3 regions of the Halomonas sp. hl-4 genome follow, and region 1 is predicted to be linked to each of the others. Evidence: riboswitches for the same ligand, from Rfam matches in the RefSeq annotation. Region 1 holds a riboswitch; each other region holds the start of a gene.
What was found. Region 1 has a riboswitch for thiamine pyrophosphate ahead of CPH17_RS07325 (sodium:solute symporter family transporter). Riboswitches for the same ligand answer to the same signal wherever they lie in the genome.

Region 1 (10,074 bases):
TCATCAATACTGACGTAGGCATCATAGGCCGACTCGATCACCAGATTCAGCTCTCGAGTGCGTCGTTCAATCTGGTTTTCGAGATCAAGGTGCAGTGCTTCAAGCGAGGCCTGCGACGCCTCCCGGCGGTGCTTTTCAAATAAGAACCGTTCGCGCAGGTGGATTTCGTCGGTAACAATCGCCCCCAGGTCTTTCAAGGCGTCGAGCTGGGCTTCGCTAAGTCGTCGCGGCCGGGTATCCACGGCACACAGCGATCCTAGTGCCAGCCCCTTTGACGTACGTAGCGGGATGCCCGCGTAAAAACGTACGCCATCGGCTTGCGTCACCAGCGGGTTATCAGCAAAGCGCGGGTCTTCACGGGCATCTTCAACCACCAGCGGTGCGGTTTCCGCAATCGTGTAAGCGCAAAATGCCACGTCGCGGGAGGTTTCACTAAGTTCTGTTCCTACCCGCGATTTAATCCATTGGCGTTTCGCGTCAATCAGCGTGACGGTCGAGGTAGGCACATTCAGTAACTGGGTAACCAGCCGCGTCACCCGATCAAACGCGGGTTCTTCCGGCGTATCCAGCAGCGCCAATTCGTAAAGGGCTGCCAGACGAGCCTCTTCATCGGGCAGAATAGGGAAGTTCATTAACTGTCACCCATGATGGTAGACGGTAGCCTACCATCATAACGTGATCAGCCATGCTTTGCCCAAGGCGCACGGTTACCGGCCAACTTTGCCCAACTGACGCTTACCAATGAGGAAGCCAATAGCGCCCCCAAAAAAGGCCCAAGCGTAGGAATGCCATTGGGGAAAGTGGCAGCTAGCAGCCCTGCTTCCAAGCTACTGGTCGTGACCCAGCCGGGTAAAACGGCGCCTAATAATCCAGCGATGCCGCCGCCGATAGCGGCGGCAGTTGTCATACGCTGCCATAGCCCCAGCAGTACCGGCACGACAATCGCGGCGCACAGTAGGTCGGCGACTAAAAACAGCCGCAGTACCGAGAGCCCTTGTAGTGCGATGATAACCACCGGCACCATCAAGGCAACGGTCAGCCAACGGGCGGTGGTTAGTGATCTGCCCTGCTGCTGATGCTGAGACACCAACAACGAGGCAATCGCATTTTGCAGAGTATCCACGCTCGATGCCACCAGCGTCACCGCTAGCACGAGAGCCAATAGTGCAAGCCAAGAGGGTGCGTTACCCAGTAAAGCGAAAAACGGCATCGGCGGATCACCCAACTCAACCCCGCTGATCGCGGCAAGCATCCCCAAGCCGCCAATCACCATCACTACGGCGATGGTCATACCGCCACCCAACCACGCACCACGACCAAGGCTTTGTGAATCCTGCGCGGCCCATACCCGCTGCCAGTAACCCTGGTGAAACAGATTGGCTGCGGTGACGGCGATCACCAATGTTAGCGCCACGCTCAGCGCGTCGCTTAACGGCACCTTCGGCATCGACGACATCGTGGGCATATCGGGCAGGTGTGTGTACGCCACGCTGCTGACGATAAGCAACAAAGCGACCAGCAGCCAAGCTTGCCAGCGATCGGTGGCAAGGCTTGCCCGCAGTCCTCCGAGCACGGTATAGGCAAGCGTACTCAAGGCAACGCCAAGTACCACCAGGGCGGGCGGCACATCGGAAAGCAAAGCGGTAATCGCGCCAATGGCCGTCAGCTCTGCGGCTAAAAAGCAGGCCATATAGGCCACTGAGACCAGCGAAACCCAGCGCCGCACGTTTGTACCAAAGCATGCCTGGGCGAACTCAGCGATGCTTCTGCCTTCCGGCAACGCCCGGCGAATAGCGGGTCCATAAAGGCCTAATACGATAAACGGCAGCGCCGAACCGAGGGCATAACCGGTCAGCGCCACAGGCCCCACAAACGCACCGATTTCCGGCGGCGCAAACAGAATCCACGCCCCCATGCCGGACGCGAGAAACGACAGCCCAAGAGATGCCCCGGACTGTGAATTACGTGCCGTGATATAGTCATCGACCGTGCCATCGGCCCAGCGCGCGCGCAGACCAAGCAGGATAAAACCACCGAGTGCCGCGGCTAGCACGGCTGATGTTAGGTACGGCATGTCGCACTTCCTCCGCCGGTATGATCCGGATCAGGTTCCAGGGTAAGCGCTAAGCGCACTCTCAGCCCTTGGGGGCTCCCCTGGCGACAATAAGTGAAAGAATTATCTAAACGGACGCTATCCTCAACGATAAACGCGTCAGCGTAAAGCACCATGAGTATGCCATAACGCGCAGGCAAACGGCGTTTCACGTCACAAGGTCTTTCAATCTTGACAACCGCTCGCCATACTCAGTAAGTAACCCAATAACATGATAAAGACCGTGCGCCAATCGCGAAACGGTTCGCTAGAGAAGGGAAACGTTTATGCGCTACACAGAAGCCAAGGAACATACGCCGGGCAGGCTACACGAACTGTTTGCAGACCCTTACAAGGCGTTTGAAAACGATACCGACGAACGACAGCTACACCTTCACATTATGCTGTATTTGCTGTTGGCACGCCCCATGGCGCGCGGCTTGATGACGCTACGCGTCATTCATGGCTGGGAAAACGGCAGCTTCGAGCCGGAGGATTTACAGCATGTGGACTATGCCATTCATAACGTCGCCGACTTCAAACGCGTGGTAAACGACTTTCAGCAAGCCTCCAAAACTAACGCTGCATTTCCCACCGATAACGACGCCCTGCTGGCGTCCCCGCTTAGCGATGCGATCGCCAATGCTGAGGCGGATGGCCAAACATTAAACGAAGAGACGCGCACGATTCCAGCGCGCTGGCCCGCCTTCGAAGGCGGTTTAGCACTCTATACGCTGTTTAAAATGTACCACCGTTTAGTATACGGCGAGGACGAAGCGTATCGCTGCGCGCAATGCTACACACCTTATGGACTGCGCGAGATTCACGAGTTTCATCTTGAAGAGGGAGAGTTTGCGCTATTGGTGCCGACTGGCAAGCACTTTATCGAAGAGCCGTCATTACTGGTTCTGCACGAAAGTCAGCTTGATCCCATTGAGCAACTGCTGGAAGAAAGCCTGCCGTTGTTTCACGATTTTTAGCCGTTGCCTGAGGTTTAAGACTCACACTGCCTCCTTCCCCTCAGCTAAAGCAGAGGGGAAGGAGGCAAGTGACGTTAGCTAAGTGAAATCGTGCTGTTAATACCGCTGGAGACATTCTCCGGTTCGAACCAGCGTGCGGTCACGGTTTTAGTTTGTGTCCAGAAGGCAATCGCCTGCTTGCCGTTCGGCCCCAGGTCACCCAACTTCGACCCACGCGAGCCGGTAAAGCTGAAATAGGCGACCGGCACGGGAATCGGCACGTTAATACCAATTTGCCCTACGTCGATATCGGTTTCAAAGCGCCGCGCGACCCAGCCGGAGTTGGTAAAGATTGAGGTACCGTTGCCGTTGGGGTTGGCGTTGATGAACGCGATGGCGTCGTCCAGGGTTTCCACGCTCACCACGCAGAGCACTGGCCCAAAGATTTCCTCGCGGTAGACGGTCATCTCTGCGGTCACGTCGGCAAACAGTGTCGGCCCTACGAAATTACCCTGCGGATAGCCGTCCACAGAACAGCCTCGACCGTCGACCATTAACTTGGCGCCTTCTTTTTCTCCTGCGGTAATTAACCGCTCGACCCGCTCTTTGGCTTGGGGAGATACCAGCGGCCCCAAATCCGCATCGCGCTGGGTACCGGGGCCAACTTTCATACTGCGGGCACCATCGACAATGTCATTCAGCCATTCGCGGGCTTCACCCACCAATACCACCACTGAGTTGGCCATACAGCGCTGCCCGGCGGCACCAAAAGCAGAGCCCAGCAGGCTATCAATCGCCTGGCTGCGGTTGGCATCAGGCATCACCACGCAATGGTTCTTAGCGCCCATCATCGCCTGCATGCGTTTACCCGCCGCGGCAGCGCGGTTGTAAAGCAGCGAGCCTACATGGGTCGAACCGATGAACGACAACGCCTTGATATCCTGGTGATCGGCAATCTGATTGGCCACCTCAGGGCCACCATGGACCACGTTTAATACGCCTGCTGGAATACCCGCTTCATGAGCAAGCTCAACCAGGCGCATGGTCGAGCTTGGGTCCTGCTCAGAGGGCTTCAGTACAAAGGTATTGCCGGTAGCAATCGCCAGCGGGAACATAAAGCAGGGCAGCATAATCGGGAAGTTAAACGCAGTAATGCCCGCCCCGACGCCCAGTGGCTGGTGCATGGTATACACATCGACTTCGTTAGCAGCGTTTTCAGCCAACTCACCAAGCTGTAGCGACGTGATTGAGCAGGCGTGTTCAACCACCTCTAGCCCGCGCCCAACCTCGCCTTCGGCGTCCGGCAGGGTTTTGCCGTGCTCCTCGGTAATCAGCGCCGCCAGTTCGGGCGTGTGCTCGCGAATCAGCGCCTGCAGCTTGAGCATGATGCGCATGCGTTTGCCCAGTGGCACTTTACGCCACTCTTTGAACGCCGTTTTGGCGCTGGCGACGGCACGCTCGACTTCCTCGGCAGTGCAGAAAGGCACACGGGCCACAACTTCCTGGGTGGCCGGATTCACCACATCGCGCCACTCCTGGCTTTGAGAGGTGACCGGCTGACCATCGATATACATGGGGATTTCGCGAACGGACATAGCATAGCTCCTGTTGTCATTGCGTTGGCAAGTTAACGTAAACGTCAATTTCACATGCCTTGAGTAAACAGAAACTATCGCGCGGCGTCAATTAGCCTTTCCACCTTGCCATGCCAATGGCCATACTGCGCGGACATCCACCTGCGTAATAGCGTGTGACCACACCTTTCATTGCCGAAGATTAACGGTTAATTAACCCGTTGGTTAGCCACGGCAGCCACGCCAACAGCACCAGCGTTACTAATGTCGCCAGCAAAAACGGCAGCAGTGCGCGGAAGATTTTTAGTGGCGGCGCGCCAGTCATCGAAGAGGCAATAAACAGCCCCGCCCCAACGGGCGGGGTTAACAGCCCCATCACCAGCGTTAAGCAGACCACAACGCCAAATTGATAAGGGCTGATAGCGAACTGGTTTTCTGCAATGGGCATTAGAATGGGCACCACTAGAATCAACGCGGCGATACCGTCAATCACCATTCCCACCAACAGCAGTGCACCGATAACTAATAGCAAAAAGACAAACGGGTCGTGGGTTAGGGCCGCAATCCATGCAGCGGCCATCTGCGGCAGTCGTTCATAAACCACCACCCAGCCAAACACCCCCGCCGCTGCAATCAGTATAATCACCAGTCCCGCGTTAATCGCCGTACGCTTTAGCACCTGGGGCATTTGGTCAAGAGCCAGGCCGCCGTACACGAAACGCCCCATGATTAACGCCGCCAAGGAGGCCAGCGCCGCTGACTCGGTGGGGGTAGCAATCCCCCATAAAATACCGCCGATGATAATCACCGGAATCAACAGCGCGGGCAGCCCCCAAAGTGCGTCGTGCAAGGCCTGTTGGCGACTGGGCCACTGCCCTTTGGGGTATTGCTGCACAAGCCCTACCAGCGCAATCACAATAAAGAAACTCGCGCCCAGCAATAACCCAGGAAGCAATCCGGCAATAAACATCTCGGCGATGGGCACCTGGGCCATCACGCCGAACAGCACAAATAGCATTGAGGGCGGGATAATCGGCGACAGCAAACCGCCCGCCGCGGTAATCGCGGCACTGTAAGGGGTGTCGTAGCCTTCTTCCTCCATGGCGGGCACCATGGCGCGGGACATAATGGCGATTTGCGAAGCGGCAGAACCAATAATCGCCGCCATCATCATGTTGGCTACTAGGTTAATGTAAGCAAGACCGCCCCGGAAGCCGCCCACCAAGATACGCGCCAGGGCAATCAAGCGTTTGGTGAGTCCGCCTTCGTTCATCAACTCCCCTGCCAACATAAACAGCGGGATCGCCAGCAGACCGTAGCTGTCGATGGCGCTAAATAATTGCTGCGGATAGGAGTCGAACAGCACCGTGTTGCCCGACACATAGATATACACCATGGCCGTCAGCGCCAGCACCAAGGCAATCGGCACGGCGCCGAGGAGTAACAGTAAAAACACTCCAAGCGTCATAGCAATGTCTCGGCGGAAGGTTCTTCGGCAGGGTTACGCCACTGGGTAATCGACTGGGCAAGATTAGCCAATCCATGCAGGCTAAGCGACAGCGCAAACCACGGCACAATCAGCCATGCCCAGAATTTTTTCACGCCTAGCGTCGACGTATTTTCGGCATAGATGAAGTTGAACGTTTGCCCCTGAAACGCACCGATATCAAACCCCGCTTGGGCAAGCGCCAAGGGCTGGTACCAGCGCCAGCATAGCCAAACCAGCAGCACGGCAAACACCAGCACCATCACATCCACCCAGAGGCCGATCAATTTACGCCCATTGCGCGGCAACAAGTCGCTTAATAGCGTTACCGCAACTCCCTGGCGGCGCTTAAACACCGCCCCTGCAATCAAGAAGGTCATCCAGATCATCGCATAAATGGATAACTCGCTTATCCAATAAAGCGGGTTACCCAGCACACGAAAGGCGATATTGACCAGGATTAAACACGTTACCGCCGCGGCTAGGGCGGCGGCGGCGGTCTCTTCACAGCGGGCAAGCCCCGAGGAAAGGCGTTGCAGCATGATGATTGATGACTCTTGTCGGTGATCGAGTTGTTAGCTTAGCAGCGGTTTACTCACGCAGGCGGTCGGCTTCTTCGCGCAGGGTTTCAAGCATGGGGGCTTTGGGCGCCCAGATATCTTCCCATTCAGCAATCGCGTCGGAGAAAAACTCAGCGTCCGCCTCAACAATATTGATATCCAGCTCGCGAATCTCTTCTTCCTGGGCGGCATCCTTCTCTTCAAACCCCACCAGCACATTTTCCAAGTGCTCGGCCATGGCGGTATCGATCAACTCACGATCTTCTTCGGATAGCTCCCGCCATACGCGCCCGGATACCACACCCACCATGGGGAACATCATGTGGTTGGAAATCAACAGGTTTTCGGCCTGCTCGTAGAATTTGAGAATCAGGATGGAGTCGAAGTCCATATCGATGGCATCCACCTGACCGTTGGCCAGGGCATCGTAGACTTCGAGCAGCGGCATCGGCGCCGGCGCCGCTCCGGTGGCGGTATAGAAATCACGAATTGGCTCAAACGGCGTAATCCGCAAACGCTGGCCTTCCAGATCGTCAACGCTCTCGATGGGATCGCGGCTGAGCACCTGACGCATGCCGACCATACCGTAGCCCACGCCCACCAAGCCGACACCTTCCGGCATTAGGTCAAGCAATTCCCCGGCGGTGTCTGAACGCAACAACCGAGCGGCATGATTGACATCATCGACCAGGTAAGGCGCATAAAGCGCGCCGAAATCGGGAATCCGGTTGGAGATTTCGGCGATGGTCAGAAAGGCCATGTCCAACGCGCCGCTTTGCAACTGCTGGACCATCTGCGCTTCATTACCCAACTGCTGGGCAGGAAAAACCGACACGCTATGCTCGCCGTCGGAGCGTTCATTAAGTGTTTCGGCAAAGGCTTCTGCTTCGGTCGACCACAGGTGCTGGGCGGGGGTAATCAGCCCTAAACGAAAATCACGCGCCTGGGCATTGAACGATGTTACCGCCAGCGCGGTGGCGGTAATCGCAAGGGTCAACCGTTTGCAGTGATTCATAAATCGCCTCTTATAATTCGCGCGGCCTCTTTCGCAGGACCGCATTATGATGAATGAGGCTAAGAATACCCTACACTAAGCGTTGAGGGCAGCTATCGCCACCAACGTCGCATCTCGGTTTGCAAGCTTAGTTAACAGACGCCAGATAGGCAGCTTTAAGTCGATAAAACTCATCCACAATCGCCGCCATCTCATCTGCGTCGTAGGAGCATAGCCCGCTGACCACCAGTTTTTTAGAGCCTGTCCCGACTGGCTCACCCGCTGACTCAATGGCAAATTCAAGTAGCGCATCGGCGCGTTTGCCTTGTACATCCAATGACGAGTGGCTAAGCGTTAACCCCGGCGATACAGCGTCTAGTCGCTCAAGCGAGAATCCCATACTGTCGTAAATGACCAGCGGGCGCTTAGGGTTGAACATCACCCCGTGCTCTTCCATCAGCGGCTTGAGGTAGTGAGGAAAGTTCTTGCCCGAAAACGCCACATAACAGCGGGCAAAGGCTTCTATCACCGAGGCATCGTAGGTCCACTCACCCCGCCGCGTAACCTGCAAATAGCATTTACCACCTTCATCGCATACCTGTAGCTCGCCATTATCCGCTTCGCTAAACACCAGTGGCGTATCGGCGCCCACCATGTTGGTGAAACGAAACTCCATATGCCGGGAAAGACCAAATTTTGCCAACACCAGTGCAAAGAGGAGATCTCCTGGCACACAAAAACGCCGCGCATCAGGGTTATGAATCGGGTTGTAGTCACCCGCGACGCCTTTGGCGAAGCGGCTGGCCTGTTCGGCGGAGATAACCACATACTCTCCGCGCTGCGTGTAAAATTCCTTAAACATGGCGTTGGTTGTCTGCTTAGCGTTGAAATCAAAAGTCAATTGCGGGCTTACGTCGCGCATAATGCCATAAAACATCGACCAGCAGGAGTCATCTGCAAGGAAGCCGTATGCCGAACCAGCGTCATAGATCAAAGCGTTTACTCCGGGTCCTGCTTATCACTCTGTTAAGCGCTTTGACTGTGGCCCTCATATGGATACTCGGGAGCGCATGGCTGCTTAATAGCCAGTGGCTGCCGCAGCAGCTTTCAAAGATCGAAGGCGTCGAGGTGCGTTGGTCGAATGCCACAAGCCTGCACCCTGGGCGCTGGGAGGTCGAGAACCTCTACCTTGCGCGTGAAGACGATAAGCTGCCGGTAGCGATTGAGGCCCAGCGAGCCACCCTATCGCTGTCATTATTAGACCTGCTGCGCGGCGAGTTGCATATAAAAGCGCTAGACGCGCACGGCCTTCGCCGCCTGACCGTAGGCGATATTGCGCTGGAAGCCGAAGGCCAGTTGCAGGTAATGGATACCCAACTCAGCCGCGATACATTAGCGGTGCCTCATTTTTCGCTGGATATTCGCCAGGGGCGCCTGGTACGTCTAGCCGACCAGGCCACCTTGGCGCGCGATATCCAGTTAGGTGCTGACGCCACGTTGGAAAGCGTGAACACCGCGCACTTCTCACGCGATGCGCTTATCTCCCAGCTGCTTAGCGGCCTTTCAGCACAGTTGACGATCGATGCCCAGGCCGACGCCTGGGACGTCTTCATGCCCTACTTAACAGCATTACCCTGGCTCACACTCGAGGGCAACGGCGCGTTAACGGGCGAGCTTTCGCTTAACGCAGGCAAGCTAAAACACGGCAGTCTGCTAACACTGACGGCTCCGGCGCTACGTTTATCAGTGGATGAACAACGCCTCAACCCCCTTGGAAGCGACTCCCCGCGTTGGATACTCCCTCACGCACCTCCACCACTCCACTCAGCCGTCGGTGAAGGGCGCGTGAGACTGGCAGCAGACGATGATGAGCTTACCTTTGCCACCCAGTTAAACGATGTGGTGCTAGCCGACACTCACCCTTACGCCAAGGACACCCAACTGCGCCTAGCGACCCACATGCCCAATCGGCGCTTAGACCAGTTAGACCTACCCACGGGCGCCACACTTGAAATAGAGGGCGAGGTAACCCGCCTGGATATGCTCGACCGTTACCTGGCAGACACCTTGGACGGTCAGGGCGTTCGCCTTTCCGGGAACGGGAAAATTGCCGCCAGCGTGACGCTGCGCGACGCCCAGCCTCACCGTGCCTCACTGGCCATTAAAGCCCCCGAACTGGCCGCAGAGCTGCTTGATTTTACCGCCCAAGGTAGCGGCTCGCTGACGGCACAGCTATCCCCGGAGGACACCATCGACGCCACGCTAGCGTTGACAGAGGCGACCCTTCACCATTATCAGAACACACTGCTGGCAGATGCCGCGATAACCCTCCTTGCGCGCAGCCCGCTTGACCCCGCGCAAGCGCGAGAAAATGCTACCGGTCGGCTAGCGTGGCAATCCGCTCGCCTG
Region 2 (10,074 bases), 1.8 Mb from region 1:
GATATGGCGCATACCAACATCCGCGCGGCCGAGTCCGGGGTGATAACCAACCTACAATTGCAGGCGGGCGACTATGTACAGGCCGGTCAGCCGGCGTTGGCATTAGTGGCTGATAAGATGGATATTATTGCCGACTTCCGGGAAAAAAGTCTCCGCCATGTGAGCTTGGGCGACTCGGTCAAGGTCGTGCTGGACGGCTGGCCGGGGCAGGTGTTTGAGGGCAAGGTCAGCGCCTTTGATGCAGGCGTTGGCGAAGGTCAAATCGCCCCGAACGGCCAACTGGCGGATATCCCGACAACGGATCGCTGGGTGCGCGATGCCCAGCGTCTGCGCCTCCACGTAGAGCTAAACAAATCACTACCTGCGTTACCAGCCAGTGGTGCTCGAGCCACTGTGCAGTTGGTGCCGGGAGATCATCTGCTGGCTAAACCGTTCGCTGCACTGCAGGCGCGTTTAATCAGCTGGCTTCATATGGTGTATTGAGTATGGCGTTCAATAAACGTTTGGGGCGCAAGCGTGCTGTCGCCATAGAGACAACTGCTCAGCGACCCGCCGGGCTAACGGAGAACGGCCTGCGCCAATGCTTGCGAATCGCGGGTGGAGGCTCGCTGGGTTTTATTATCAGCCAGTTGATGGGCTGGAATTACGGCGTGTTCTTCACCGTGTTTCCGATGTTTCTGCTGGGCATGGTACCCATCTTGAACGGCCATATCGTGCGGCAATTTCTGGCTAACGTCTCGATCAATGTGCTCGAAGTCAGTTTGGTCGTAGGGCTGCTCAAGCATATGCCCTTAGTGATGACGCTGGTAGTGCTGGTGATCTTTTCGTTTCGCTTTTATCTCATGGCCAAAGGCCCGCTATTTTTGTTCGGGGCCAACGGCGTGCTCACACTGAGTATTCTGCTGCACTTTGCCAGTTACCCAAGCGTTGATTTGAGCGATTTGCTGGCCAGCAATATGGTCGCCAGTGGGCTTGCCGTGTTGATTGCCATGCTGATGCACACCTTGTTTCCCGATGTAGAGCCTCGCAACCCACCGCCTAGAGGCGCAAAGCCCGCTGCGCAAATTCGCCATGAAACCCTGATGGGCGGGATCACCGCGACGCTCTCCTTTGTGGTGTTCCAGGTTTTTGATTTGCAGGGCTCGCTGTCGGCCCAGATGGCAACCATTCTGGTGCTGTTCTCGCTGGGCTATGGCGGTGCCAAAGTATCTGCTGGCAAACGCGCGGTGGGCACGCTATTGGGCTGCAATCTGGCGCTTGCCATGCAGCTGGTGCTGTACACCCAGAGCCATCATTTTTTACTGGTGATGCTGCTCTATTGGCTGGGTCTTATGCTGTTGGCAAGGGAGCATATTCTGGAAGGCGGCGGTTCGGGTATTGGCTTTGGCGGGCTAACCACGCTGGGTATTTTATTTGGCCAGTCCCTCGGGCCCCAGCAGGATCTCGTTTACAGTGCGCTCTATCGTTTTTCGTCGATGAGCGTAGCGCTGCTGGTGACGCTGTTGGTGATGGCGTGCTTGCACGTCATTCTTAATCGCTTTGCGCCTACACGCTTACCTAGTGCAGCAGCCTAAAAGAAGTTGAGGCAATTTTGCCGATAACGACTACGCTGATGACTAACCCACGCATGAAGTAAGCATTCACTACAGGCGTGGTATTACCCCACTAACGGATTAGAGGTGTTTGTCATGGCAAATGGTAAAGAAGACAAAGCAAAAGGCACTGCCAACAAGGCTGCCGGTAAAGTGAAAGAAGCGGCGGGCAAAGCTACCGGCAGCGGCAAGACCGAAGCCAAAGGCAAGGCTCAACAGGCAAAGGGCAGCATCCAAAAAGGCGTGGGTGAGGCCAAGGAGAACCAAAAGAAAAAACGCTAGCCGCATAACATTGACACCAACAGGGGGCTTCGGCCCCCTGTTGACGTTTAACACCGTGAAGCTTGATCCAGCGCAATATGGCGCGTTGCCTTCTGTGCCGTAATGGTGAGGAATTTCGACTTCCCGACAGAGGAGACGCGCCATGCCTGCCATGATGAAAGCGGCCATTTTTGTTGAGCCCGGCCGCATCGAGATTGACGACAAACCCATTCCTGAGATCGGCCCCAATGATGCCTTGATGCGCGTGACCACCACGACGATCTGCGGCACCGACGTGCATATCCTCAAAGGCGAGTACCCGGTGGAGCGCGGCCTGACCATCGGCCACGAGCCGGTGGGCGTTATCGAAAAGCTGGGCGCCAACGTTCAGGGCTACCAGGAAGGCCAGCGGGTGATCGCCGGGGCGATCTGCCCGAGCTTTACCTCCTATGGCTGCCAGAACGGTTGCGCCTCGCAGGATGGCGGCCACCATAGCCACGGCTACAAGCCGATGGGCGGCTGGCGCTTTGGCAATACCATCGACGGCGCACAGGCAGAATACCTGTTGGTGCCCGATGCCCAGGCCAATCTCTCGCCGGTGCCGGATGGCCTGACCGACGAACAAGTGCTGATGTGCCCAGATATTATGTCGACCGGCTTTGCCGGTGCCGAAGCCGGGGGTATCAAAATCGGTGACACGGTAGTGGTCTTCGCCCAAGGCCCGATTGGCCTTTGCGCTACGGCGGGGGCGAGGCTGCGAGGCGCGGGGATGATCATTGCGGTAGACGGCGTGGATGAACGCTTGGCTATCGCCAAGCAGATGGGCGCCGACGTAACGCTGGATTTCCGTAAGGTCGACGTAGTGGATGAAATCCTCAAGCTCACTGGTGGGCGCGGTGTCGACGTTGCCATCGAAGCCCTCGGCCTGCAGCAGACCTTCGAGTCTGCCCTGCGCGTACTAAAACCCGGCGGAACGCTATCCAGCCTCGGCGTTTACTCTGAAGACCTGACGATTCCGCTGGGTGCCTTCTGCGCGGGCCTTGGTGACCACAAGATCATTACCTCGCTGTGCCCCGGTGGCAAAGAGCGCATGCGACGGCTGATGAGCATCATCGCCGCTGGTCGGTTGGATCTTGGCCCCATGGTCACCCACCGCTACGCGCTGGAGAACATCGTCGATGCCTACGACCTGTTCTCTCATCAGCGCGACGGCGTCTTGAAAGTAGCGCTCGAGGTTTCCTGAGTGTCAGGCACCGCATAAAACAACGAGGCTAACAACGAAAAACCCGCTAACGGTCCTCTGTATAACCGTCAGCGGGTTTTATTGCTGGCGGCAATGGCCGCTAGGTCTTATTCCAATTCCGCCGAAAAACTCATTTCGACGCCTGCATCATCGACTCGGAGCCAGTACTCCATATTCTTGTAGATGTCAGCATACTGCCTGACGACGTCAATATCAGATGCTGATACCTCGTCGGAAGAAACCTGCTCCATGACATCGGCCAGCGAATGATAAAACTCACTAGTCAGGTGACCATGAAGCAGTAGGTCTTGCTCTGAAGCAGGGGCTTCCAGCGCTTCCTGCAGTGAGGCCGGATCGCTGATATCAGCGCCCAAGGCAATGGCATTGTTAGACATAGCAGCATGCAGTGCCGGTGTTTCTGGCGGCAGCATCATGCTTTCGATTTGCTTGGCGTCTCCGCCTGGTTCAAGTTCCAGAGCCCCTAGTTCAGGCACGAAGGCGCTTGCGGTAGTCACCAGCCCCATAGGGTTCGGGGAGGCAAGGGTCAGGATACCGCTGCCGCTGGGTTCGCCATTGGTCATTGTCAGACTGTCGATGCGAGCCCTCAAACCTGATAGCGCTGAACCGATCATCATGGTGGCCGGGTTGTTCATCGCCGTGTTGATTTCGCTCCAGGCGCTGTTCAGGTCCTGCAGCTCATCACAGCTGAAGGGGTTCTGACGCACTTGCTGAGCATATTGCTGAACCGTCTGAAGCAGTAACGGTAAATTCAGGCCCATCCCGATGCTGGCGATACCTTCAGTGCTACCGAGACCTGGAACCTGAGTCGTTAGGGCGCGCAGGTCGCTGACAATCTCTTCATCGGTTTCCAGAATGACATTCATCTCCATGCGGTCCTGGTTGTACTCACGCATGCCCATAACGAGGCCGGGGAAGCGGCTGGTGATGCGGTCAATATCGGCCTGGCAGGCAGACAGATCCAATTGCTCTGCCTCAACGGCGTCCATCAATGCCTGAGTACCTGCATGGGAAGGAGAGCTGAGCTCATTAAGCAGGCGTGAAAAGTCGACTTCCCCGGCGCCGTAAGGGGTAAAGTCGTGGCGCTGCTCAAGCTCTGCCAGTGCACCAGAATCTTCGAGGTTGCTGTCAGGCAAGTCGTTACCCAGAACCTGCGCTAGCAGCTCGTCGCTGGCATCCTGCGGCACGACAGATATCAGTAACTGCTGATCAATAATGGCCAGGATCGCCTTGACTGGTGCCTCGGGTGTCAGTACCCAGTAGTCTGTGCCGTTGGTGGTGGCCGTGGTGGGATGGATCTCTGCCTTGGTCAGGATACGCTGAAGCGTTTCGCGAAACGCTTCTTCATCTTGCAGTTGCATGCGCAACACAGGCAGGATGCCCAGCCCATAGAAGGCGACCTGGGGGCTCATCTTCAGGCCCAGGGCATGCACATCCTCCAGTGATTCTACACCTACCAGTTCTTCACCCATGGCGATTAACAGCGCCCCCAACGCATGCTGCACTTTATCGTCTTCTAGCTCGGGCAGTGTGTCGCGCAGTTCATCCAGATCAGACTCAAGGCTCGCCATAGGCTGCATGCGCTGAAAGAGATCAAAGGCCTCCTGTTCAGGCATTGTGTCACTTGAGGCCATGAAGTAGGGAGAATCGGCCGGGATATAACTCAGTGTCGATGCCTCCCCGGCTGACTCTTTATCATCGCTGCAGCCGCTGAGCAGGCCTGCGCTGACCAGGGCCAGGGTAACCGCCAGGGAAAGTTTGGTTTTCATCGTGTACTCATTCCTTGAATAGTTTTGGTTTTAGATGGTTTATTGATCTAATTAATCAGCAAATGATAATAATACACTAAGTTTTCTTTACTATCTTCTCCTTAAGTAAAAAGTGACTCTCGAGATTTGTTAAAACTCAAGAGTCACATTCCATCGGTAGGCCGCTTCGTTACACCTCCTGATAAAGCTCGCTGCCTTTGTTGCGGAACTTTTCAGCCTGTTCTTCCATGCCTTTCATGATGGCTTCCTGATCGCCGTCTAGGCCGTGTTCGGCAGCGTACTCGCGTACTTCGTGGCTGATCTTCATGGAGCAGAACTTCGGCCCGCACATGGAGCAGAAGTGGGCTACCTTGGCGGAGTCCTTGGGTAGGGTTTCGTCGTGGTATTCCCGGGCGGTGTCCGGGTCTAGACCCAGATTGAACTGGTCTTCCCAGCGGAACTCGAACCGCGCCTTGGAAAGCGCATTATCCCGCCGCTGTGCCGCCGGGTGGCCCTTGGCCAAGTCCGCTGCGTGGGCAGCAATCTTGTAGGTGATAATACCGGTTTTAACGTCGTCTTTATTGGGCAGGCCCAGGTGCTCTTTAGGCGTGACGTAGCAGAGCATCGCGCAGCCAAACCAGCCGATCATCGCCGCCCCAATGCCCGAGGTGATGTGGTCGTAGCCGGGGGCGATATCGGTGACTAGCGGGCCGAGAGTATAGAAGGGCGCTTCATCGCAGTACTCCAGCTGCTTGTCCATGTTCTCTTTAACAAGATGCATGGGCACATGGCCGGGGCCTTCGATCATCACCTGCACATCGTGCTTCCAGGCAATGTGGGTCAGCTCGCCAAGGGTTTTAAGCTCCGCCATTTGCGCTTCGTCGTTAGCATCCGCCACCGAGCCGGGGCGCAGGCCATCGCCGAGGGAGAACGCCACGTCGTACTGCTTGCAGATCTCGCAGATCTCCTCGAAGTGGGTATACAGGAAGCTCTCCTGGTGATGGTACAAACACCACTTGGCCATGATCGAGCCGCCGCGGCTGACAATGCCGGTGACCCGCTTGGCGGTGAGTGGCACATAGCGCAGCAGCACGCCCGCGTGAATGGTGAAGTAGTCCACGCCCTGTTCGGCCTGCTCGATCAGGGTATCCCGGAACACTTCCCAGGTGAGGTCTTCGGCCACGCCTTTGACCTTTTCCAGCGCCTGATAGATGGGCACCGTGCCAATCGGCACTGGCGAGTTACGTAGAATCCACTCGCGGGTTTCGTGGATATTTTGCCCCGTGGAGAGATCCATGATGGTGTCTGCGCCCCAACGGATACCCCAGGTCATCTTGTCAACCTCTTCTTCAATGGAAGACGTCACCGCGGAGTTGCCCAGGTTGCCGTTGATCTTGACCAGGAAGTTGCGGCCAATAATCATCGGCTCGCTTTCCGGGTGGTTGATGTTATTGGGAATAATCGCCCGGCCACGAGCCACTTCATCGCGCACAAACTCGGGTGTGATCTCTTCTGGTAGGCTGGCGCCAAAGCTCTGACCTTTATGCTGGTGGCCCAGAATGCGCTCCACTTCTTCAGACCCTAACGCCTGGCGGCGCTGGTTTTCGCGAATGGCAATAAACTCCATTTCTGGGGTGATAATGCCCTGTCGCGCGTAATAAAGCTGAGTGACGTTTTTACCCGGCTTGGCCCGCCGTGGAGTGCGGGTTAAATCAAAGCGCAGCTGGGCAAGGGTGGGGTCGTTGGCGCGGCGGTTACCGTACTCGGAGGTGGGGCCGGTGAGAAACTCGGTGTCATCGCGTTCTTCAATCCAGGCCCGGCGTAGGGCGGGTAAGCCTTTGCGTAAATCGTTGTTAGCCTCTGGGTCGGTGTAGGGGCCGGAGGTGTCGTACACCAGCAGCGGCGGGTTCTCTTCATCAATGCCGGTGGTTTTGGTGGGCGACAGTGAAATTTCCCGGAACGGCACGCGAATATCGGGCCGCGAGCCTTCCACGTAAACCTTGCGCGAGCCGGGCAGCGGCGCAATGGCGGCGGCATCGACCTGGGCGGTTTCGGCTAAAAAGTGACTGGTTCTATTGTTGACGGACTTAGTCATTACGGTCTCCATAGGTTGTTGTGGTGCTGCATTAAGCTGTCAGGTCTTGGTCTATTAGCGCTAAACCCATCTGCCAGAAGTCGATTTCCAGGCGGGTGGCATCGCGGAAAATTTTGCTGAGTTCAGCAAAACGGGCGGGGGTGACATCGGCAAGGCGGGCGTTGAGCCATTCAAGCTCTGCGTGCATGGCGGCCTGAAACTCGTCGCCTTCGTACATGGCAATCCAGGCGTCATAGGGATTTTGCGCGCCGCGCAGCGTAGAAGGCTGGGCGTTTAGCCAGTTGGCGATTTCGCCGTAGCCCACCAGGCAGGGGGCCAGTGCCACGTGCAAATCCAGCAGGTCGCCACGGTTGCCGGTATCTAACACATAACGGGTATAGGCCAGCGTCGCCCTGGCTTCGGGAAGCTCAGCCAGTTCCTGCTCGGAAATGCCCCATTCCTGGCAAAAGCCCACATGCAGGCCCAACTCCACATCCACAATGGCTTTCAAGCCTTCATGGGCCTGTCGAAGATCGGCAAGGGTAGGGCTTTTATAGGCGGCCAGCGCGTAGGCACGGGCGAAGTGGATTAAAAACAGGTAATCCTGCTTTAAGTAGTGGCGAAACGACGCCTCAGGCAGCGTCGCCGTGCCCAACTGACACACAAAATCGTGCTCAATATAGGCGCGCCAATCGTCTTGGCAGGCGGTGGTGAGATCAGTAAAGCGGTAGCCCATGATGCCTCCGGTGATAATGATCCGGAAGGCAGGCGGGAGAGATCGAGGAAATGGCCCTAAAGGTGGCGTGCGATCGTGAGAGAGCTAGCCATGGCCATCGCTTGATCCCTACGCCGGTACCCGCGCCGCTCGCTATATGAGCAACGCATTAGCCGGATCAGGTTCAGCGGGACCAGCGCTTGGCAGCAAAAATGCTCGCCCTGCGCCATCTCAGCCGGATATCACCGGCACCCCGTCAAGCTGTTCGTTGGTGGAGTGTAGGAGGCGGGTGGGGGAGATGCAAGGGGGGCTGATTGGAGATGGATAATCGCACAAGCACGCGAATTTTAAATCTGCTTCAAAATTCACTTTGCCACCAGCAGAATCAATGGGGTAGAGTCAATTGGTGGCTGTAAAACCTCAATCAATGCGCCGTCGCGTTCATTGAGGTTTTGCAGCGGGGTGTAGATTTATTGTTAGGCTTAAAAAAACCGAACCATAGTTAAATTGGGGGCAGGTGTGAATAAGAAGATTACGGGACGTGGCGAGGGAGTTGTTAATGTACTTAAATCCGATTCAGTAGAAAAGTTAGGTGAAGATTATTTAGAATTTGGTATAGATACAGCTCTTGAATCGGGAGTGCTAAAAGACATACCTTTTGTTAGTTCAGTGGTGGGGCTGTTTAATGTTACCGGAACCATAAGAGATCAGATGCTAGCGACCAAAATAATAAAGTTTTTAAGCGAGATTTCGGAAATTTCGATTGACGAAAGAACGGAAATGATTGACAAGCTTAATGAGAATGATAAGTTTGCTGGTAAGCTGGGTGCAACTTTAATTGAAATCCTTGACAGAATGGAAAGTGAAGTAAAGCCTGAGCTTTCCGCTAGGTGTTTCGTTGCTTACGCAAAGGGCGAAATTTCCTTCACTGAGCTTCGTCATATGTTACATGCACTCGAGAGAGTTCCGACTTTTGAATTAGCAGCATTAGAAGAGTTCTCCAAAGCAGATATAAATGAGTCTTTAAAAATGGAAGAGCCTACATTGTTAGCTTTTGTAAATGCGGGCATAGGGCAAAATAATGGCGGTTTAGATGGAGGAGCTATTCTTCCCACTAAGCTTTGCAAACTATTTGTTAGCAGTGGTGCTGTTAAAGCCTAATATGTCTAACCGACAATGCCAGCCGAACAAACGCTTGCAGCCTGACGCCAAACAGTACGCGTTTTTTGCGTTACTCGCTGTGCTCAAACATTAACACAAAAACCGCTCCGTATTAGGCGCAGCTGAAGCGGGCGTCAGTACTTTGGGTCGAGTCTCTTGAGAAATGACGTGAATATGATTAGGGATGGATATTTTCTGTTCGATTCTGACCCAGAGGAGACTACGCTTGAGGTCGCCAAAAGAATTGGGCGCCCGATCAAAACCCCTGCTATGCCTTTGATTCAAACGCTGACACCACGAATCAAAGAAAATGAATACCCTAATACATACAGCGGTAATTTTGGTCTGAATGAGTTTCCGTTACATACGGACCTGGCGCATTGGTACATTCCCCCGAGGTATTTTCTTCTTCGGTGCGTGAAACCAACAAGTGAAGTGGTTACAAAGATCCTTGATCATCAGCAATTGTTGCAAGGGGAGTCTGAGGAAGCGTTAAGCCGGTCCCACTTTATGCCGAGGAAAAGATTAGATAGATCGGCCAACGTCCTAAAAATTGTCAACGGAGAGTTGTTTAGATGGGATTCAGTTTTTTTGAAGCCGGTCAATAGATCGGCTGAGGCATTAAAACAGCGAATTGAAGAACGGATAATTTCTAGGGCTCCTGAGTCAATTTGCCTTGATAAGCATGGAAAATGTTTACTTATTGATAATTGGAGAGTGCTTCATGGTAGGAGCGCTGTCGGAAGAAATTCGATGAACCGAATAGTTGAGCGAGTTTATTTAGAGGAGTTGAAACTTGACAGTACAAAGAACGGCCCATGAATGGTCCAAGGACGCGCTGTACTCGAAGGCGCAGCGTTACGCAGATATCATGTTAGATAAAAATCATTCTGATTGGGAGTTTGGGTTTTGGTCAGCGCTTACGCTTGAAATGCTGGTTCGAGCATCTATTGCGAATATTTCTCCAGCTTTGTTAGCTGATGGAAAAGATTGGAATAATGTCTTATATGCGGTAGGAGTCGACCCCAACCAACAAAAGTTCAATCCGAAATCTTCCGACATTTCAGACTTGCTTAAGCGTGCGGAGGGACTTTTCTCAAGTTTTACTAGAGAAATGCTTAATTTTAGTGTTGCACACATAAATAAGAGGAACAGCGAATTACACTCTGGCGCGCTTCCATTTGATGGTGTTGGGTCTTCATCATGGTTGCCTATGTTCTATTCTGTTTGCAAAGTGTTGGTTGAAGAAATTGGCGAGTCAC
Region 3 (10,074 bases), 1.4 Mb from region 1:
CAACACGATCGTGACGATCACAGACCGCCAGGGCAACGCTCTGTCATGGGCGACTGCCGGTGGTTCGGGTTTTCGTGGTTCTCGCAAGAGCACCCCGTTCGCTGCTCAAGTGGCAAGCGAACGTGCAGCAACTGCTGCAGCCGAGTATGGTGTGAAAAACGTCGACGTGCTGGTCAAAGGCCCCGGTCCCGGTCGTGAATCCGCCGTGCGCGCACTGAATGCCGCCGGCTTCCGCGTGCAAAGCATTATCGACGCGACGCCCATCCCCCATAATGGCTGCCGTCCGCCGAAGAAACGCCGCGTTTAAGGAGACAGATTCATGGCCCGTTATATTGGACCGAAGTGCAAATTGTCTCGTCGTGAAGGCACCGATCTCTTTTTGAAGAGTGGCGTGACTCCCTTCGAGAAAAAGTGTAAATCCGAGCAAATCCCGGGTGTACACGGCCAGCGCCGTCAGCGTCTTTCAGACTACGGCTTGCAGCTTCGCGAGAAGCAAAAAGTACGTCGTATGTATGGCGTACTCGAAAAGCAGTTCCGCAACTACTACAAAGAAGCCGCTCGCCTGAAAGGCGCGACCGGTGAAGTATTGTTGCAGTTGCTCGAATCCCGACTGGATAATGTCGTCTACCGCATCGGCTTCGGCTCGACTCGCTCTGAAGCGCGTCAGCTGGTCAGCCACAAGGCGATTGCCGTGAACGGTCGCACCGTTAACGTGGCTTCCTACCAAGTGAAGCCGGGTGACGTTGTTTCCATTCGCGAAAAGGCGAAGAACCAGGCTCGCATCCAAAACGCGTTGTCCATTGCGGCCAACCGTGGTGATGTGGCGTGGATCGAAACCGACGCCAAGAAGATGGAAGGCACTTTCAAGGCTCTGCCTGAACGCGGTGACCTGACTGCCGACATCAACGAAAACCTGATCGTCGAGCTGTACTCCAAGTAAGCAAAGTCTGCTTCTTGTTGATCTGGTGCAGGTCTACTGCCAGCACCAGGTTATCCCGAGTACCAAGTATCCGTTTGGCAGCCTGAAAGGTGTTCATATGCAGCGTTCAGTGACAGAGTTTCTCCGTCCTCGTGACATCAAGGTCGAAGAAATCAGCGCACATCACGCCAAAATCGTCCTCGAACCGTTCGAGCGTGGTTTTGGTCACACCCTGGGGAATGCACTGCGCCGCATTCTGCTTTCGTCAATGCCCGGCTGTGCCGTGGTAGAGGCCGAAATTGCGGGTGTCGAGCACGAATATAGTGCCCTCGAAGGGGTGCAGGAAGATGTCATTGAAATCCTCCTGAACTTGAAAGATGTTGCGATCAAGATGCACAGCCGCGATGAGGCGGTGCTCTCGCTGAACAAGCAGGGCCCAGCCGTCGTCACCGCTGGCGACATTGCGCTTGATCATAGCGTCGAAATCGTCAACCCGGATCACGTCATTGCACACGTCAATGAAGGTGCCGAGCTGAAGATTCAGCTTAAGGTAGCGCTGGGTCGTGGTTACGAACCGGCTGATGCCCGTGGCTCTGATGAAGAGACCCGTGCTATTGGTCGCTTGCAGCTGGATGCCACCTTCAGCCCTGTCCGCCGTGTTTCCTATGCGGTTGAGGCTGCTCGTGTTGAGCAGCGCACCGACCTCGATAAGCTGATTATCGACTTGGAAACCGACGGTACCCTGGATCCGGAAGAGGCTATCCGCCGCAGTGCGACCATCCTGCAAGAGCAGCTGGCCGCCTTCGTCGACCTGGAAGCAGATAAAGAGCAGGTAGTCGAAGAGGAAGAGGATCATGTTGATCCTATCCTATTGCGCCCCGTAGACGATCTTGAGTTGACCGTTCGCAGCGCGAACTGCCTAAAAGCCGAGAATATTTACTATATTGGTGATCTTATCCAGCGCACTGAAGTTGAGCTGTTGAAGACACCGAACCTCGGCAAGAAATCCCTGAATGAAATCAAGGATGTTTTGGCAGCGCGTGGCTTGTCCCTCGGCATGCGGTTGGAAAATTGGCCGCCGGCTAGCCTGAAGGACGACAAGGCCTCCGCGTGAGTGTCGACTCGAGTCCCAGTTTGGTAAGGAATCACAACCATGCGTCATCGTAAGAGTGGTCGTCATCTGAATCGTACCAGCTCGCATCGGCAGGCCATGTTCAAGAACATGTCTGTCTCGCTGGTCGAACATGAAGTTATTAAGACAACCCTGCCTAAGGCCAAGGAATTGCGTCGCGTTATTGAGCCGCTAATCACCTTGTCTAAGCAGGACAGCGTTGCCAATCGTCGTTTGGCATTTTCCCGCACGCGCTCTAAAGAAGCCGTCGGCAAATTGTTCAACGAGTTGGGTCCGCGTTACGCCGAGCGTCCGGGTGGTTACGTCCGTATTCTCAAGTGCGGTTACCGCACCGGCGACAATGCGCCCATGGCGTTCGTTGAGCTTGTCGATCGTCCCGTCGTTGAAGAGGCCGTGGCAGAGGAGTAATTCGCTGCTGACGCCCCGTCAACGCTAAAACCGACCCCTTACGGGTCGGTTTTTTTTATATCGCCGTTTAGCCAGTTCTGCGTATATACTCAGGACGTTAGCCTGATACGCAGATTAAACAAGATCGCGGTGGTTAAAAGTACAATTCTAGGGGGATGTATGATAGCGAGGCGATGGCGGCTCGGCGCGTCTATTCAAAGCGGCGCGCTGTTTATAGGATTACTGTTAATCGTCACCGCATTGCCCCTTCAGGCGGCTAACCCTCGCTATGCTGGGATGGTCGTTGACCTGGATGAAGGTGAAGTTCTCTACTCGGAAAATGCCGATGCTCGTCGCTATCCCGCTTCGCTAACCAAAATCATGACGCTCTACCTAGCCTTTGAAGCGCTCGACGAAGGGCGTTTGCGTTTGGATCAGGCGTTGCCGGTATCTTCCCAGGCAGCGTCCATGCCCGCGTCAAAATTATGGCTATCGTCTGGCAGTTCAATTTTAGTTGATGAGGCCATTCGAGCCTTAGCCGTACGTTCGGCCAATGACGTGGCGGTCGTCATGGCGGAGGCAATCGGAGGAAGTGAGGGTCGCTTTGCCCAATTGATGACCGAAAAAGCCCGGGAACTGGGGATGCCCAACACCACCTTTCGCAATGCCTCAGGGCTTCCCGATGACCAGCAGATAACCACGGCTCGGGATATGGTGACGCTGGCGGTTCGGGTAATGCAGGATTTCCCCGATTATTATCATTACTTCGGCCTGCAAGAGTTCACCTATCGGGGTACCAAGCACACCAGTCACAATCGCCTGGTGCGTGATTACCCCGGTGCGGATGGCTTGAAAACCGGCTTTATCCGCGCCTCGGGTTTCAATGTGGTGACGACCGCGATGCGCGGTGATCGTCGGCTGATGGGCATTGTGATGGGCGGTTTTACTGCGCAGTCGCGAGACAAGCACATGGCCAGTCTGCTGGATCGAAGTTTTGCCCGGGCAACGCTACGGGACCAGCGTAATTGGGTGGCCGATTTGAGCTTTTCCGACGAGTATATGGCCTTTTCATCGGCACCAAAAGACATGCCAGCACCCCCACAGCCGTCAGAAACGTCACCCGTGGTAGCGACTTATACGCCGGAAGCGGAGCCGTCTGAGCCAACCCCAGAGGCGCCTACCGAAGCGCAGGATCGCGAGCCGCAAGAGGACCCACTGCAAGCTTTTATTGATCGCGAGCGTGTTATGGCATCGCGTGCCTCAGCAAGTGGCTGGGGTATCCAGGTGGGCGCTTTCAGTCAAGAAGATCAAGCTCAGCGCTATGCGCGTGAAGCGGCCGGGTATTTGCCCCGTGATGTAGAAGGGCAAGTGGCAGTCGATGCATCGGTAGGCCAAACGCCGGTATTTCGTGCTCGGCTCATGGCGCTCGAAGAGCAGCAAGCGCGTCAAGCCTGCGAGCAATTGCGTTCGCGAGGAATGGATTGCTTAGTCGTTAACGCCAGTCTCTAGCGCGGTATGGTGCGATCACCCCGCCAAAGGCTTTTGGCGGGGTTTTTTGCTTTTAGGTGAGGAAGAACAAAGGAGATCGCGGTGACCACGTCCCTGAAAGGCATCCTCTGCATGTGTCTGGGCGTTTTGTTCCTGGCGCTAGGGGACGCCGTTTCCAAATGGCTAGGTGAGGTGCACTCGCCGCTGCAGATCATTTTTTTCCGTACCCTGATCTCGCTGCCGCTGATTGCCCTGCTCGCTCACTTTGCCGGTGGCCTGCGCAAGCTGCGCACCAAACGACCACGCGTACACCTGCTGCGCGGGTTGATATATACCGCTACGATGGTCTGTTTTGTACTGGGGTTAACGCTATTACCGCTGGCTGAGGCGACCGCGATTGCCTTTGTGGCACCGCTGTTTGTCACCCTGCTGTCGGTACCGTTGCTGGGTGAGCGTATTGATCCCCCGGTGCTGATTGCGTCGCTTGTGGGGTTTGTTGGGGTGCTGATTGTCGTGCGCCCCAGTGGCGATGCGTTTCAACTGGGTGCCTTAGCTTTGGTCGGAGCGGCACTATTCTATGCCTTGATGATGATTACCGCGCGCCGCTATGGGGGGCGCGAGCACCTTTGGGCAATGTTGTTTTACATGACCTGTGTGCCCTTGGTGGTGACCGGGCTGACATTGCCGTGGGTGTGGCAGACGCCGCAGCCATGGCACTGGGTCGGTTTTTTGGCTTCAGGCGTGTTGGGCGTGGCGGCCACCGCCTTTATCACCTTGGCGTTTCGCTTTACGCCAGCGGCGATAGCCGCCCCGTTCGATTACACCGCCATGCTGTGGGCTGTGCTGCTCGGCTGGTGGTTCTGGGGGGAGCTACCCGACCTGTGGGTATGGGTCGGCAGTGCGTTGATTATGGCCAGCGGCCTGGCGATTGCCTACCACGACCGACGCACGACCCTGAAACGTCGTCCAACCGCCTAGCCTGGGCCTAAGCGAACTGGTAGACATCCATGGCGAGAACGCCATGCTCTACGCTATGGTGCAGCTGTGTGGCTTCGCCACCGGCGCCCATGGCCACCAGCAGCGGCTGGAAGTGCTCAGGCGTCGGGTGATTTTGCCGGGCATGGGGTGCGCTTTCCCAGTCGAGCAGGGCTTCCCGGTCGCCGTTGCTGAGGCGCGCGTTGACCCACTGGGCAAAGGCATCCACCCAGAGCGGCATGGGGCTGTCCGGCGGCATGATTTCATACAGGTTGTGGGTCAGGCTGCCCGAGCCGATTACCAGGATGCCCTCATCGCGCAGCGCCGATAGCTGTTCACCCAGCGTCACGAGCGCTGCATTGCTCCAGCGTACGGGAAGCGACAGCGACACAACCGGCACATTGGCGTCAGGAAACATCAACGAAAGGGGCACCCAGGCGCCGTGATCCAGGCCGCGTTCGACCCGCTCGGCGTCGAGCAGCCTGGCCAGTCGCTCTGCCAGCTCAGGGTCGCCGGGAGCTGGATACCGACAGTCGAAAAGCGCCTGAGGGAAGCCGCCAAAATCATGAATCGTCTCCGGCTTGGCGCTGACGCTGACTTTGAGCGCGGTGCTCTCCCAATGGGCCGACACCACGATCACTGCCTTGGGGGAAAGCCGCTTGCCCAGCCCGCGCAGAAACGCGTGGGCTGGCGTCTTATTCAGGGCCAGCATGGGCGAACCATGGGAAATAAACAGGCTAGGTAACATGGGGAAACTCCATCGTGGGCCGACACCAGCAACCAGGCCAGTGCCAGCGTCAAGCTTATGCCAATCGGCGGTTCAACACCCAGCTGCCACTGCCCAGGCCTGCCTGAACGAGCAGCGCAATCGCCCAGAATACCGGAAACTCCCAGCCACCGCCGGGGTTGGAGAACACCCAGCCATTGCCAAGGTGTGCCCAGGCAGCGCCGAGCAGTACCGGCACCAGGGCCAGGCTCACCCAACGGGTATACACGCCGAGCACCAGGGCGATGCCGCCGCCCACTTCAGCAGCGATGGTCAAATAGGCCATGAAACCGGGTAAACCCAGCGACTCGAAGTAGGCAACGGTGCCGGGTAGGGTGAATACAAAAACTTTCATCAGGCCGTGGGCCAGGGCCATCACGCCCAGGCTGATGCGCAGCAGGGCAGTGGTGTGACGGGGTAGGGAAGACGAAGGGGTCATGGCGGTCTCTCTCGTGGTAGTAGGCATCACGCGGGATGCGATGGCACCACTATACGACCGCGCGGGAGCTCGATAATCCCTTGGCCAAGCACTTCACTGTTGCGCAACAGGCGACAATCCCATTTCCGTTTCCCACGACGGCGGGTCGCCCCAGGCGTCCGCGAGTATATCAATGAAACGCGCCACCTTGGCGGGCAGGTGGCGCCGGGCGGGATACAGAGCGTGAATCTCCAACAGCGTTGGTGGCGCCTTCAAGAGAATGGGCACCAACCGCCCGCTGGCGATGCTCTCGGGCAGCAGAAAGCTAGGCTGCTGGGCAATTCCCAGGCCTGCCTCGGCGGCCTGGGTCAGCATATCGCCGTTGTTGCTCTCAAGCGGCCCCGAGACGGCCAGCGTTTGTTTGCCGACGTACCAGTGGCCGCTGTTCTGGCCGCTGCGATAGCGCAGGCAGCGGTGCTGCGAGAGGTCTTCAATACGCGCTGGCGTGCCGTGCTGCGCCAGGTACTCAGGTGAGGCGCAAAACACCAGCTGACAGCGGGTAAGGCGCTTTGCAATCAGGCTGGAGTCGGGCAGGCTGCCAATCCGGATGGCCAGATCGTAGCCTTCTTCCAGCAGGTCTACCCGGCGATCGTTCAGGTCCAGGCGGATGTCGAGGCCGGGGTGCGCCTGCATGAACCGGGCGACCTGTGGTGCGAGGTAGCGTGTGCCGAAACTCATGGGGCCGTTGATGCGCAGCCGCCCGCTGACGGTACAGGTGCCGCTGCTCACTTCAGCGGCGGCTTCTTCCAGAGCAAGCAAGATACCCTGCGCCCGGGCCAGGTAACGCTCGCCGGCCTCGGTAAGATGCAGCCGCCGCGTGGTGCGCTGAATCAATCGGGCGCCCAGCGCTTCTTCCAGTGCCATTACCTGTCGAGATACCCGCGTTCGTGAGAGATCGAGCGCTTCAGCGGCGCGGGTGTAGCTACCCAGCTCGGCGACTTTGACGAAAGCCGTGATGTCATCAAGGCGATTCATTGGTCGCTAAACGCCAGCGCCGCCTGGCGTGGATCAGGCTGACCGCAGATCGCCGATATGACCGCCAGCCCATGGGCACCGGCGCGCCGCACGGCGCTTGAGTGGCTGGCATTGAGCCCGCCGATGGCCACACTGGGTAGCGGGCAGGCATTGACCAGGGAGGCGAGCCCGCCAAAACCAATCGGCTGGGCGTGATCTTGTTTGCTGGGCGTGGCAAACACCGGCCCGATGCCCACGTAATCAAGCAGGTCGGTGGGTACTGCCTGAAGCTGCTCCACTGTGTTGATCGAAAGTCCCAGTATGGCCTCCGGCCCCATTGCCAGGCGTGCCTGGTGCACGGCCGTATCGCTTTGCCCGACGTGCAGTCCATCCGCCTGGCTTGCCAATGCCACCTCGAGGCGGTCATTAATAATCAGTGGCACCCCGCTACCCGCCAGCACGGCTTTCAAGCGCCGTGCCTGGTCGATCATGTCGGCGTCACTGGCATGCTTGTCGCGTAGTTGTACAATGCTAACGCCGCCGCTGACGGCTTCGCGGACGGTGTTCTCAAGCCCATGGCGCTGACACAGCGTTGCATCGGTGACCAAATAGAGCGACAGATCAAGCAGCATGCGACACCTCCCGCTGGGCGAACTGGCTGAGCTCGTCCGGGGTGAGTTGGTACAGTGCATCCAAGAAGGCAACGTAAAAACTTCCCGGCCCCTTAGTTATAGCCCCTGCGCGTTGACCGGCCAGGGCAAAGCACGCCATTGCTGCACTGCTGGCGTCCAGCGGCGCGTCGGGGGTTGCTGCGACAAACGCCGCCACCAAGGCGCTAAGCCCACAGCCTAGCGTTGTAACTCGGGGCATCATTGGGTGGCCGCCGTTGATGATGTAGCACTTGTCGCCATCGGTAATCACGTCCCGCTCCCCGGTCATGGCGACCACACAGCGATACTGCTCGGCTAGAGCCATGGCGGCTGCCAGGGCATCCTCGGTAGCGGCGGTCGCATCGACGCCGCGGCCCTGGTGGTTTAATCCATTGAGCGCAAGTATTTCGGAGGCATTAGCGCGAATAACGCTGGGTTGGTGGGTCAATAGTGCTGTGCAGACGGTCTGGCGATAGCCGGTGGCACCAACGGCCACTGGGTCTAGAACCCAAGGAACGCTACAGGCATTCGCGGTCTTTGCGGCGATAAGCATGGCATCGGCCCAAGGAGCTGAAAGGGTTCCGATATTAATCGAGAGCGCACCAGCTAGCTGGGTAAACTCTGCCACCTCTTCTTGGGCATGTAGCATGGCGGGGGAGGCGCCAGCGGCAAGCAACACATTGGCGCTGCTGTTCATCGCCACATAGTTGGTAATGCAATGGACTAGCGGAGTGCTAGCATGAAGTTTTGCGAGGGAGTCACCAAGTGGGGGTAGCGTCATAGCATCCTCCCGACGGGGGAGGTGGCAAGCGCGCCACGACTCCCTACGCCGGTATTAGCCGGTTCAGGTTATAAGGGTGCGTCTCAGCCCGTTCTGTCACGAGCGCCCCTGTCGTGTTGATACTATCTTCGTGTTGAGCCGGTCTGTAAAGCCCTGGCAGCGGCATCTAGCGAAACGAGATGCGTGTTCCGTAGGTGAGCATTTCATCAGGTGTCATGGCTTTTCCCTCAACGCCAATCATTTCGTCGCCGCATTGATCAGCAAACGTCAGGATGCCGTGGGTTAAGCCTAATTCACCCAGCGTATCGCGGATTTCGCCAGTGCCCAGGAAAGTGCTGACGTGTCCTTCGGCATTGGATAAATCGGAGACACCGTTGGCATGGTGAAAACGGACTTTATAGATACCGTCCATGGATTCCACTTCCACAATTGGCGAAAAACCGTTGCGGAGCGCTTGGGAAAGCTGCTTCAACGTGATGTGATCGCCAAGGGTCATATCAATCGAGGTCATTACCGGCTCCTGATGGACGCGCTCAGCTAGATATTACCTAGCGTCTTGTATAACGACATAATTAAAGCGTAGGACGTTTGCATAGGAATTCCAGAGCAAGACGCGTTAGAAGCCGGCTTTGGGGCGTGGTAGCACGGGGTGGGCGGTGCACTCAGTACATTGAGCTCGAGGGACATAAGGCCTCTTGTCCAGGGTTGGTAATTTGTCAGATTGCCCTCATGATGAAGCGATAGACACCGAAATTGGGCAATCATAAGGGTAAGTAGAGACATTGTGCAGAGTCTCTAAAGGCTTATACAAAGTAACCGATACGTCAAAGGAGATAGCGCATGCCGTTTCAAGGTGAACAGCATCCAGGAGTGAAACCTGCCCCTAAGCAGACCCAAGGCTTCCGCCTGAACCACACCATGTTGCGGGTCAAGGACCCCAAGCAGGCGCTGTCGTTTTATTCCCGGGTGTTTGGCATGCAGGTGATGCGTCGGCTCGATTTCGAGGAAATGCAGTTCTCGCTTTACTTCCTTGCGAACCTCGAAGGCGGCGAAGACGTACCCGAAGAGACAAAGGCGCGCACCGCCTGGACGTTTAGCCAGAAGGGTCTTCTAGAGCTGACCCACAACTGGGGAACAGAAAACCAGGACGACTTTGCCTACCACGATGGCAACGCCGAACCGCAAGGCTTTGGTCATATTTGCTTTAGCGTACCCGATTTAGTCGCAGCACAGGCATGGTTCGACGAGCACGACGTGACGTTTGTCAAACGGGCCGATCAGGGCAAAATGAAGGATGTAATTTTCGTCAAAGACCCGGATGGCTACTGGATCGAAGTGATCCAAGCGGACCTGATGGCCGGTAAGGGCGAATAGCATGGCACATCTGCTTTTCCGCCTGCGCCACGTAACCGACGAAGAGGCCATGGAAGTGCGTCAGTTACTCGATGCCCACGGCATGGATATCTACGAGACGCAGGCGGGCTTCTTTCGGCTGGGTGTCGATGCGATTTGGCTGCGTGATAAACGCCAGCTTGAGGATGCCC

Region 2: linked by a shared signal. The riboswitch ahead of tenA (thiaminase II) and the one ahead of CPH17_RS07325 (sodium:solute symporter family transporter) in region 1 are both predicted to bind thiamine pyrophosphate.
Region 3: linked by a shared signal. The riboswitch ahead of thiM (hydroxyethylthiazole kinase) and the one ahead of CPH17_RS07325 (sodium:solute symporter family transporter) in region 1 are both predicted to bind thiamine pyrophosphate.

Annotation. Positions count from the first base shown of each region.
Region 1 covers NZ_LT907845.1:1,515,583-1,525,656, forward strand. Annotated here, with positions in the region: gene CPH17_RS07320 (diguanylate cyclase domain-containing protein) at 1-632, opposite strand, end outside; gene CPH17_RS07325 (sodium:solute symporter family transporter) at 680-2,074, opposite strand; TPP riboswitch at 2,064-2,166, opposite strand; gene CPH17_RS07330 (hypothetical protein) at 2,380-3,072, shown strand; gene CPH17_RS07335 (CoA-acylating methylmalonate-semialdehyde dehydrogenase) at 3,147-4,646, opposite strand; gene CPH17_RS07340 (TRAP transporter large permease) at 4,828-6,093, opposite strand; gene CPH17_RS07345 (TRAP transporter small permease) at 6,090-6,653, opposite strand; gene CPH17_RS07350 (TRAP transporter substrate-binding protein) at 6,703-7,686, opposite strand; gene CPH17_RS07355 (DUF3581 family protein) at 7,814-8,527, opposite strand; gene CPH17_RS07360 (hypothetical protein) at 8,635-10,074, shown strand, end outside.
Region 2 covers NZ_LT907845.1:3,929,576-3,939,649, forward strand. Annotated here, with positions in the region: gene CPH17_RS18355 (HlyD family secretion protein) at 1-483, shown strand, start outside; gene CPH17_RS18360 (DUF2955 domain-containing protein) at 486-1,574, shown strand; gene CPH17_RS18365 (CsbD family protein) at 1,689-1,874, shown strand; gene CPH17_RS18370 (NAD(P)-dependent alcohol dehydrogenase) at 2,017-3,096, shown strand; gene CPH17_RS18375 (hypothetical protein) at 3,204-4,883, opposite strand; gene thiC (phosphomethylpyrimidine synthase ThiC) at 5,053-6,957, opposite strand; gene tenA (thiaminase II) at 6,989-7,672, opposite strand; TPP riboswitch at 7,761-7,917, opposite strand; gene CPH17_RS18390 (hypothetical protein) at 8,171-8,812, shown strand; gene CPH17_RS18400 (hypothetical protein) at 9,609-10,074, shown strand, end outside.
Region 3 covers NZ_LT907845.1:2,871,629-2,881,702, forward strand. Annotated here, with positions in the region: gene rpsK (30S ribosomal protein S11) at 1-307, shown strand, start outside; gene rpsD (30S ribosomal protein S4) at 320-940, shown strand; gene CPH17_RS13655 (DNA-directed RNA polymerase subunit alpha) at 1,038-2,033, shown strand; gene rplQ (50S ribosomal protein L17) at 2,073-2,459, shown strand; gene CPH17_RS13665 (D-alanyl-D-alanine carboxypeptidase) at 2,619-3,947, shown strand; gene CPH17_RS13670 (DMT family transporter) at 4,029-4,904, shown strand; gene CPH17_RS13675 (DODA-type extradiol aromatic ring-opening family dioxygenase) at 4,912-5,649, opposite strand; gene CPH17_RS13680 (DoxX family protein) at 5,705-6,106, opposite strand; gene CPH17_RS13685 (LysR family transcriptional regulator) at 6,200-7,120, opposite strand; gene thiE (thiamine phosphate synthase) at 7,117-7,731, opposite strand; gene thiM (hydroxyethylthiazole kinase) at 7,721-8,530, opposite strand; TPP riboswitch at 8,554-8,650, opposite strand; gene CPH17_RS13700 (hypothetical protein) at 8,697-9,041, opposite strand; gene gloA (lactoylglutathione lyase) at 9,371-9,904, shown strand; gene CPH17_RS13710 (DUF6164 family protein) at 9,906-10,074, shown strand, end outside.